Regions from separate parts of the Rhizobium sp. UBA1881 genome, predicted to be linked through region 2. Evidence: predicted binding sites of a transcription regulator. Region 2 holds the regulator's gene; the other holds the start of a gene.

Region 1 (5,379 bases), on a different contig from region 2:
CGTCAGCAGATTGGGAACATCGTCCTTCGCGGTGGCCCAAACCTTATCCAAATCAATGTCGAAATATTCGTGAGCAATGCGGTTGCGCATGCCCCGCATGGCGGCCCAGGGAAATTCAGGGTGGTCGGATACGAACTCCGGATGCGCCTTGAGGAGTTGCGATGCGATTTCAGAAGCCATGAGCAGGCTCATACCCACAGCCCGCTGCAGGACAAGATTATCGATGAATTCTTCCCTGCTGACGTTTTCGATCATGCGATGGGCATCGGCCGCCGCCTGCCTCATACGATCGAGAAGCTTGGCGATCCGCTCCGGGCTCATATCGGCTTTGCTTCGTTCAGAACCTCACGGCGCACATCTTCCGGAAAGTCACCCGGTGTCAGCAAATGCACCTCGGTACCCAGCATCATCTGATCGAGCGCATCCTGCAAACCGCCCAGCGTCAGCAGCGTGCTTCCCGGCAAAGCGTCCACCAGAATATCCAGATCGCTATCGGCCCGATCCTCACCCCGCGCCACCGAACCGAACACACGCGGGTTCGTCGCGTTGAAGCGCGTCGTCACCTCGCGGATCGCCTGCCTGTTCTGCTCCAGCACTTCCGATGGTCTCATCGCCTTTGCTCCCTCTCGACAACTATAAGCGGCGGACCGACAAGAGAAAAGCGGCGTCGCTCAGCGCGAAGGCAGCAGCGCCTCAAGCCGCAGCAGCGCGATACGCTCCACCTGCGCGGTCGCCGTTTCGAATTCCGCGTCGCGGCTGTTGTCGATGCGCTTTTCGAAGGCCGAAAGGATCGCCTGCTTGTCGAGACCCTTCACCGCGATGATGAAGGGAAAGCCGAATTTTTCGACATAGGAGCGGTTGAGTTCGGTGAAGCGCTGGTGCTCCTCGGGGCTCAGCCGGTCGAGCCCGGCGCCGGCCTGTTCCTTTTTGCTGTCCTCCGTCAGCTCACCGGCGATCGCCAGGCGGCCGGCGAGATCCGGGTGGGCGCGCAGAACACCGAGGCGTTCCTCCGCGCTTGCGGCGCGGAAGATCGCCACCAGCGCCGTGTGCACGCGGTCGACATCGAGCGTCTCGCCGACGAAACCGTCGTCGAAGGCCCGCTCGGCGATGAAGGGCGAGTGTTCGAAGACGCCGCCGAAGCGGGAGATGAATTCGTCACGCGCGATCATCAGATGGCCTCCGGCTTGTGGTGCTTGTGCCAGTGCTCGGCGATCTCGATGCGGCGCGGGATCCACACCTTCTCGTGGTCGAGCACATATTGCATGAAGCGCTTCAGCGCCGCCGCGCGGCCCGGGCGGCCGACAAGACGGCAATGCAGGCCGATCGACATCATCTTCGGGCTGCCCGCCTCTCCTTCTTCATAAAGCGTGTCGAAGGCATCCTTGAGATAGGTGAAGAACTGGTCGCCCGAATTGAAGCCCTGCGGCGTGGCAAAACGCATGTCGTTGGTTTCGAGCGTATAGGGGATGATCAGGAACGGTTTGCCGTCCACGCCCTTCACCCAGAAAGGCAGATCGTCGGCATAGCTGTCCGACGAGTAAAGAAAGCCGCCCTCTTCCTGCACCAGCCGCAGCGTATTGTCGGATGGTTTGCCCTGGTACATGCCGTAGGGCCGCTCGCCGGTGAGCTCCGTGTGCAGCCGCACGGCCTCGAGAATATGCTTGCGCTCCAGCTCTTCCTGGAAATCCTTGTATTCCAACCAGCGGTAGCCGTGGCTGGCGATTTCCCAGCCGGCTTCCTTCATCGCCGCCACCGCCTCGGGGTTGCGCGCCATCGCCTGCGTCACGCCATAGACGGTCGCCTGCACCTTGAGTTCGGTGAACATCCGCCAAAGCCGCCAGAAACCGGCCCGCGAGCCGTATTCATAGATCGATTCCATGTTGAGATTGCGCTGGCCGGGCCAGGCTGCCGCGCCGACGATCTCCGACAGCAGGTTTTCCGAGGCTGCGTCGCCATCCAGAATGCAGCTCTCGCCGCCCTCTTCGTAATTGATGACGAACTGCACGGCGATATTGGCGCCGCCGGGCCATTTCGGGTCGGGGGTGTTGCGGCCATAGCCGACGAGATTGCGCGGGTAAGTCTCGGATACCATGAAATCACCTTCCAGAAAGTCGGCGAACGGTAACACCTCAAGAGCGAATGTCGAGACGGAAACTGCGCAACAGAGTTTTGCCTTTATGGCACAACCGCTTAGGCCGGAACGGGAACCCGCTCGCGCCGCGCGCTAACCTTGCCCATGGGATGCAGCGAATGCACCCTGAACGGCCCGCCATTGCCCTCTTCGACCATCAGCGCCACGTTCGATATCTTCACCGGATCGATGAGAACCGGTTCGAAAACGCTGCGCAGCGAACGCTCGATGCGCGACATGTCGACCAGGCTGACCGGACCGGTCAAAGGCATGTGGAAGCGGAATTCGTCCATCACATGGGGGCATCCCCAGCGGTGCAGATTGGCGAACTGCGCCGCCGAAAGCCCATCCGGATCGCTGCGCTCGATATCGGCGTCGCTGAGCGGCGCGCGAAACTGGTCGAACTGCTGCACGATCGAGGACGCCAGATACTGGACGTTGTCGCAGGGCAGCGACGGCACCAGGCTGAAGATGCTACCGGTGCGCGCAACCTCGAGCCGAGGAATGGAAAACGGCGTCAGCGTGCCGCAGAAGCGCATCAGTTCCCGCAGGAGTTGCGGCTCCGACATCTCGGTCGCAAGCCGGAATGGTGCCTTCAGCGCGCCGTGAAAACCGTAGCGCCGCGGCACCGCCGTATGAAAGGCGACCTCGTGAATGCTGAGCCCGCGGATCGCCGTGGGCTCCACCATTTCGCCGGAAAACACGTTTCGGCCAAGCCAATTGGCAGCCGCGTGCGACAGCGGGTCATTCGCGGCAGGCGTGAAGCAGATGGCGTATCGCATGCAATTTTCTCCGTCGGCACCACGCGCGACTCGTCAGCGCGCCGCCGTTTTGCAAGCAGATAGGCGATTTGCATGACAGATTGACGAAGGATAGCGAGTGCTAATTCACGTTTAACGTGAATTGATGTTTATCTCGCGAAAGTGGCTGCTGATTTCAGGATTAAACAGCGCAAAACGGAAAAGCGTGAGCGAAACGGGAAGATTCAAGCGATCGCGAGGCACTTTAGCGTGAAGCGACGTGAATATGATTGATCAGGTGAAAGCTCTCGGGCACCGCAAACGGTATCGCGTTGCCAACAGACATGTGCACAACCGCCTCGGCCAGCCGGTGCGCGAGGCCGAAGCTGACCTTGAAGCCACCGGTCAGCGCCAGCAATCGCTCATGTTCGGGATGCGGGCCGATCATCGGATCGCGGTCGATCGCCTTCGGCCGCAGCCCGGCCCAGCGCTCGATAACGGGCGCGTCGTGCAGCAGAGGCACCAGCGCCCGTGCCTTCTCGACCAGAACATCCAGCTGCCCGTCAGTCGCAAAGGGTGCGTCGAAGCGGTTCTCGCTGGTGCTGCCGATCGCGACATGCCCGCCCTCATGCGCCACCACATAAAGCCCATCGCGGAAGATTGTCGGAAGGCCAGGATCGATATCGGCCTTCAGGAGCGCCGACTGGCCCTTCACCGGCTGCCCGAGCGGCTGTGTCAGCCCTGCCGTGCCGCGCGCCAGAAGCGGAAACGACTGGTAGCCGGCAGCAATGATGCAATGTCCGAAGGCAATCGCACCGGTATCGGTCTCGGCGATCCCGCGCTCGGCGTCGATGCCGCGAACGGCTGAATTCTCGATGATGCGGATATGTCCGGCGCGGCGGAGAAAGGCTGCGAGCACACCCGTCAGAGATCGCGGCGCCACACGGCCGGCCAGCGTGTCATGCACGAAGCCGCCCTCCATACCGGAAGCGTCCGGCCAGCCGGATACTGCGGGCGTATCGATCACATGCCAATGGAAGCGGCGCTCGCCGGCATGCCAGTGGCTGTCGGCATCGCCGGAATGCCCGAGCGCGATATCGCGCAGATGCGGCTTGGGCAGCGGGATCAGGCGGCCGGAGCGACGGTAGCCCGTTGAGAGTCCGGTCTCGGCCTCCAGCCGCGCCACTTCGGCCTCCAGCGCCACCAGCGCATCGAACTGAAACTGCTTCTTCGGGTTCCATTTATCCGGCATGTGCGGCATCAGCGCGCCGAGCAACCCGCCGCTCGCCCCGCCTCCAAGCACGCCGGCATCGATCAGCACCGCGTCGATCCCCATGCGCTCGGCGTGAACGGCGGCCCAAAGCCCCATGATGCCGCCGCCGACGATCAACAGTTCAGTGGACGATTGACCCGAGGGCAAGGCCGGACTATCGGCTGTTGACATGACAGACATCGATCCCGATCAGATTAATTTAGCACAGGCTGAGATGGCGAACCGGCCGCTTGAATGGCGCGACGGCGATATGCCCTATTCGCCGGCCTTTGGCGACCATTTTTATTGCCAGACCGACGGCCGCCTCGAATGCGGCCATGTCTTCCTCGCCGGAAACGGCCTGCCCGAGCGATGGGCCGAGGCGCAAAACTTCCTGATCGGCGAACTTGGTTTCGGCACCGGCCTGAACTTCGCCGAGACCTTCAGGAACTGGAAGCTGAAGCGCGCGGAAGGCCAGCATCTGCACTTCATGTCCTTCGAGCTCTACCCGATGCGGCGCGACGAGATCGACCGCGCGCTGTCGCACTGGCCGGAGATCGACGCCGAGCGCATCGCGCTGGTCTCGGCCTGGCCGGATATGCCCGAGGGCACCGTGTCGTTGAAGCTCGACGACCAGACCACGCTCAGCGTCGTCTGCGGCCGGGCGCTCGAAGGCGTAGCAGCCGCCGAGGCGGGTTTCGATGCCTGGTATCTGGATGGCTTTGCGCCTTCGCGCAATGCCGACATGTGGTCGCAGGAACTGATGACGCTCGTCTGTGAAAAGACGGTCCCTGGCGGCACCTTCGCCACCTACGCAGCGGCCGGCTTCGTCCGGCGCAATCTGGGCGCCGCGGGCTTTGTGGTCGAGCGTCGTCCGGGCTTTGCGGGCAAACGCGAAATGCTGTGCGGCGTCAAGCGCGCCGAAGGCTAGCCCCCTAGAGCTGGGCCAGCTCTAGACTAGCTCAGCGAAATCCCGCTGGCGCGGCCTTCCTTGCCGAGCCACAGCGCGATCTTTTCTTCCAGCAGCTCCGGGCTGATCGGCTTGGCCATGTAGTCGTCCATGCCGGCGTCGAGGCAAAGATCGCGGTCGGCGTCGAGCGCGTGCGCGGTGACGCCGATGATCGGCACCCGGTGTCCTTGCCCGCGCTCGAGCTCGCGGATGCGCCGCGCCGCGTCGTGGCCGTTCATCACGGGCATCGACACGTCCATCATGATGATGCGCGGCGTATAGGCTTCCCACGCCTCGACGGCCTCTT
Region 2 (5,379 bases):
CCCGATGTTCCTGATTCATGGAGACCCAGGTATCGGTCACCACGCAATCGGCGCCGGCGACCGCACGGTCTGCATCATGGCTCAGCATGATCTCGGCACCCTCATTGCGGGCCCAGTTCAGATAGTGATCCTTCGGCTCGGAACCAAGGGGTACCGCCATGTTCATGCGATAGCCGAAACGGGCAGCGCCTTCGACCAGCGAATGCAGCACGTTGTTACCATCGCCCATCCAGGCGATCGTCTTGCCCTTGATGGGGCCGCGATGCTCTTCGAAGGTCATGATATCGGCCATGATCTGGCAGGGATGGGTATCATCCGTCAGCGCGTTGATGACGGGGACGGTCGCGTGTTCGGCGAGCTCCAGCATGCGCGCATGGTCGGTGGTGCGGATCATGATCGCGTCGACATAGCGCGACAGGACCTTGGCAGTGTCGCCAATCGTCTCTGCGCGGCCGAGCTGCATTTCGGTGCCCGAGAGGAACAGCGTTTCGCCGCCGAGCTGGCGCATGCCGACGTCGAAGGAGACGCGCGTGCGGGTCGAGGGCTTTTCGAAGATCATCGCCAGCATCTTGCCTGCCAGCGGCTTGTCGCCCTGGCCGGCCTTGAAGGCCTGCTTGCGGGTCTTGGCGTCATCCATGATGACCCTGAGGTCGGAGGAGGTTACCGCGGAGAGATCGAGAAAGTGTTTTGGGGAAGCCATCTGTCCTTAACCTGTTACGCCCGCCATCCGGCCGGGCATCCATCCATTCAAGCCGTCTTCTTTGCCTTGGCGCGCACGCTCTCGGCGGCGCGTTCGAGACGCGCGAGGCCTTCGCGGGCTTCGTCAGCGGTGACGACGAGCGGAGGAAGCAAACGGATGACGTTGTCGCCGGCCGGAATGGCCAGCAGGTTGGCAGCGCGGATGGCCTGCAGGAGCTCAGTCGACGGAACGGCCGCCTTGACGCCGAGCATAAGGCCTTCGCCGCGGATGTCCTCGATCACATCGGGGAAACGATCCTTCAGCGATGCGAGGCCCTGACGGAAGACGAGCGCGACGTCATTGACGTGGCGCAGGAAGCCTTCCTCGAGGAGGACATCGAGCACGGCATTGCCGACGGCCATGGCGAGCGGGTTGCCGCCATAGGTCGAGCCATGGGTGCCGGCCTTCATGCCGGAGGCTGCTTCAGCTGTTGCAAGGCAGGCGCCGAGCGGGAAACCACCGCCGATGCCCTTGGCGACCGCCATGATGTCGGGCGTGACGCCGGACCATTCATGCGCGAAGAGCTTGCCGGTGCGGCCAACGCCGGACTGAACCTCGTCGAGGATCAGAAGCAGGCCGTGTTCGTCGCAGAGCTGGCGCAGCGCCTTCATGAATTCCGTGGTTGCCGGGCGGATACCGCCCTCGCCCTGTACCGGCTCGATCAGGATACCGGCCGTGGCATCGGTGATGGCGGCACGGACGGCTTCGATATCGCCGAAGGGCACCTGGTCGAAACCGGGCGTCTTGGGGCCGAAGCCTTCGAGATACTTTTCCTGGCCGCCGGCGGCGATCGTTGCCAGCGTGCGGCCGTGGAAGGCGCCTTCGAAGGTGATGATGTGGAAGCGCTCGGGATGGCCCTTCGAATACTGGTAGCGGCGCGCGGTCTTGATCGCGCACTCCAGAGCCTCGGCGCCGGAATTGGTGAAGAACACCTTATCCGCGAAGGTTGCATCCGTCAGCCGCTTGGCGAAGCGCTCCTGGCCGGGGATCTCGTAAATGTTGGAAAGGTGCCAGACCTTCTCGGCCTGATCCTTCAGCGCGCCGACGACGTGCGGGTGGCTATGGCCGACGGAGGTCACGGCAACGCCCGCGCCGAAATCGAGATATCGCTCACCAGTTTCGGTGATCAGCCACACGCCCTCTCCTCGCTCGAACCGCAGCGGGGCACGAGAGTAGGTATCATAAAGCGGCGCGGCTTCAGCCATGGCGCGATCTCCTGTCATTCGCTCAACAATGGCCCGGACTCCGGCTAAAAAGCGGGTGCCCGGAAATGAAAAATGCCGCCTTTCGGCGGCGAGGGGCACTATTGTCTTTTCGCAGTGCGATGTCAACAAAACTGAGCTTTTGTCGCATGCGTCAAGCAAGCATCGGGGCGCCGGCGAGCTATCAACAGCTAATGTTGCAGAAATGACTCTACCACCCAGCAAGTTGGGGAAAACCGAGAAATCGATTCGCCGCGATTCAACCGACTCTTGTCACGGAGTCGCCCTCACTCTAGGTTAAAACTCAATTACTAGACTGCATGCGGCGGAACTAGTCACCAAAATCGAGCAAGCGTTTCTTGGTCCGGACACGTCCGCGCCATGGGTGAAGGATTCTGCCTACACCAACGCAATAAGGCGGAGACAGGGCATGAACTGGACAGACGAGCGCGTTGAGAGACTGAAGAAGCTTTGGGCCGAAGGCCTGAGCGCCAGCCAGATTGCGGCACAACTTGGCGGTGTAAGCCGCAACGCCGTCATCGGCAAGGTCCACCGCCTGAACCTGCCTGGCCGCGCCAAGGCCGGCGGCACGACCACGGCGACGCGGGCACCGAAGCGCCCGGCGGTTTCGACCCCGCGCCCCGCCAACAGCTTCAATTCCGCACGCATCTCGCCAAGCCGCGCCGTTGCCCGCCCGCAGGGCGCAGTGGCTCTCAAGGAAGAGATGGACATCGATGCGATCGAGGAAGTCCGTTACCGTCCGGCTTCCAACGTTGTCGTTCCGATCTCGCGCCGCCTAGGCCTCACGGAACTGACCGAGCGTACGTGCAAGTGGCCGGTCGGCGATCCGCTGACGGATGACTTCCACTTCTGCGGCTGCGAGTCCCCTGACAACTCGCCGTACTGCACCTATCACCAGCGCATGGCCTACCAGCCGGTCAACGAGCGCCGCAAGGCCGCCAACCGGGTCGCATGACCCGGAAAGCCGGATAAGGAACACAAGAAAACGGGCCCTCGCGGGGCCCGTTTTTCGTTGGACCGGATGAAATGGAAGCGTCTTACGCTTCCATCGAATAACCAGCGCCGCGAACGGTGCGGATGACATCCTGCATGTTCGAGAAGTTGAGCGCCTTGCGCAGGCGGCCGACGTGAACGTCGACGGTGCGCTCGTCGACATAGATGTCATGGCCCCAGACGCCATCGAGCAGCTGCGAGCGGGAGAAGACGCGGCCCGGCGACGACATCAAGAATTCCAGTAGGCGGAATTCGGTCGGTCCGAGGCGGACTTCGCGGCTCTTGCGGTGAACGCGGTGGGTTTCGCGATCGAGTTCGATATCGCCGCACTTCAGCAGCGAGGACAGCACTTCCGGCTTGGCGCGGCGCAGCATCGCCTTGACGCGGGCAACGAGCTCAGGTGTCGAGAACGGCTTGACGACATAGTCGTCGGCGCCGGTCGACAGGCCGCGAACACGTTCGCTTTCCTCGCCACGGGCGGTCAGCATGATGATCGGCAGGCGCTCCGTCTCCGGGCGCATGCGCAGGCGACGGCAGAGCTCGATGCCGGATACGCCGGGCAGCATCCAATCGAGGATCAAAAGGTCAGGCGTGCGTTCCTGCAGCCGGATCTCGGCCTCGTCACCGCGAAGGATGGTATCGACTTCGAAGCCTTCGGCCTCAAGGTTATAGCGAAGAAGCACGCTCAGTGCTTCTTCGTCTTCAACGACTGCTACTCTTGGGATCATTCGTCTCGGTCTCCTGGGGGCGTGGGTCCGGAACGCTTATTCCGTGACCGCGCCGACGGTGTTGGCGGTGTCGTCCTTCGGACGCTCGCCTTCCGGCTGGGCGCCGGTAGCCATGTAGTAGATGGTCTCTGCGATGTTGGTGGCGTGGTCGCCGATGCGCTCGATGTTCTTGGCGCAGAACAGGAGATGCGTGCAGCTGGTGATGTTGCGCGGATCTTCCATCATGTAGGTCAGCATCTCGCGGAACAGCGAGGTGTACATCGCGTCGATTTCCTCGTCGCGCTCTCGGATCGACTTGGCACGATCTGCAACGCGGCTGGTGTAGACGTCGAGAACCTCCTTGAGCTGGACGAGTGCCAGTTCGGAGAGATGCTCGAGGCCACGGGCGAGCTTGCGCGGAACGCCGGTGCTCTGAACAGCGATGACGCGCTTGGCGGTGTTCTTGCCGAGATCGCCGACGCGCTCGAGATCGGCCGCGATGCGGATCGAACCCATGATTTCGCGAAGGTCGGCGGCCATCGGCTGGCGGCGGGCGATGGTGATGATCGCCTTTTCGCCGATCTCGCGCTCGGCGTGATCGAGGATCACGTCGTCGGAGATGACCTTCTGGGCGAGCGAAGTGTCGCCGTTGACGAGCGCGCGAACAGCGTCGCCGACCATCTGTTCCGCGAGGCCGCCCATTTCGGATATGCGGCGCGTCAGGAACTTGAGATCATCGTCGTAGGCGGAATAGATATGTGTCGATGCCATGGGGCTTATCCTTGAATGTCCTGAGGTTTACCGGTTTCGGAGATCAGCCGAAGCGGCCCATGATGTAATCCTGGGTGCGCGGATCATCCGGGTTGGTGAACATCTTGTCGGTATCGTTCTCCTCGACGAGGTTGCCGAGGTGGAACATGGCGGTGCGCTGCGAAACGCGGGCTGCCTGCTGCATCGAGTGCGTGACGATGACGATCGTGTAGGCTTCGCGCAGCTCGTGGATGAGCTCCTCGACCTTGGCGGTCGCGATCGGGTCGAGCGCCGAGCAGGGCTCGTCCATCAGGATGACTTCGGGGCTGACGGCAATCGCACGCGCGATGCACAGACGCTGCTGCTGGCCGCCCGAAAGGCCGGTGCCGCCTTCATGCACGCGGTCCTTGACTTCGTTCCACAGGCCGGCGCGCTGCAGGCTCTGCTCGACGATGACGTCCATGTCGGCCTTCGCCTTGGCGAGACCGTGGATGCGCGGGCCGTAGGCGACGTTTTCGTAGATCGACTTCGGGAACGGGTTCGGCTTCTGGAACACCATGCCGACGCGGGCGCGCAGTTCGACGACGTCGATATCCGGATCGTAGATATCATCGCCATCGAGCGTGATCTTGCCGGTGACGCGGCAGTTGTCGATCGTGTCGTTCATGCGGTTCAGGCTGCGCAGGAAGGTGGACTTGCCGCAGCCCGACGGACCGATGAGAGCCGTCACGGTGTTTTCGCGGATGTTCAGCTTCACGTCGAAAAGCGCGCGCTTTTCGCCGTAATAAACCGAGACGTCCTGGCCGATCATTTTATACGGAATGGTATTCATCTTCTGGTCTAGCGCCTTCTCAACTGCTGCTTCCGTCAACATGTTCATGATGTTTACTCCGTTTACCAGCGGCGCTCAAAGCGACGACGCAAGAGGATGGCTCCGAGGTTCATGACGATCAGGAACAGGAGCAGG

What was found. Region 2 encodes PhoB, which activates phosphate uptake and scavenging genes when phosphate is short. Its sites were predicted from a motif close to TGTCATNNANCTGTCAT; they were not measured.
Region 1: a site for PhoB is predicted at 2,986-3,002, ahead of B3605_RS25550 (DUF1045 domain-containing protein). Genes of this name have one in related genera too.

Annotation. Positions count from the first base shown of each region.
Region 1 covers NZ_DDHH01000213.1:5,101-10,479, reverse strand. Annotated here, with positions in the region: gene B3605_RS25570 (DUF86 domain-containing protein) at 1-321, opposite strand, end outside; gene B3605_RS25565 (nucleotidyltransferase family protein) at 318-611, opposite strand; gene uraD (2-oxo-4-hydroxy-4-carboxy-5-ureidoimidazoline decarboxylase) at 672-1,169, opposite strand; gene puuE (allantoinase PuuE) at 1,169-2,092, opposite strand; gene B3605_RS25550 (DUF1045 domain-containing protein) at 2,191-2,913, opposite strand; gene B3605_RS25545 (NAD(P)/FAD-dependent oxidoreductase) at 3,137-4,315, opposite strand; gene mnmD (tRNA (5-methylaminomethyl-2-thiouridine)(34)-methyltransferase MnmD) at 4,314-5,054, shown strand; gene B3605_RS25535 (response regulator) at 5,081-5,379, opposite strand, start outside.
Region 2 covers NZ_DDHH01000152.1:17,809-23,187, forward strand. Annotated here, with positions in the region: gene argF (ornithine carbamoyltransferase) at 1-700, opposite strand, end outside; gene B3605_RS18270 (aspartate aminotransferase family protein) at 748-1,944, opposite strand; gene B3605_RS18275 (GcrA family cell cycle regulator) at 2,372-2,917, shown strand; gene phoB (phosphate regulon transcriptional regulator PhoB) at 3,000-3,683, opposite strand; gene phoU (phosphate signaling complex protein PhoU) at 3,720-4,433, opposite strand; gene pstB (phosphate ABC transporter ATP-binding protein PstB) at 4,477-5,292, opposite strand; gene pstA (phosphate ABC transporter permease PstA) at 5,307-5,379, opposite strand, start outside.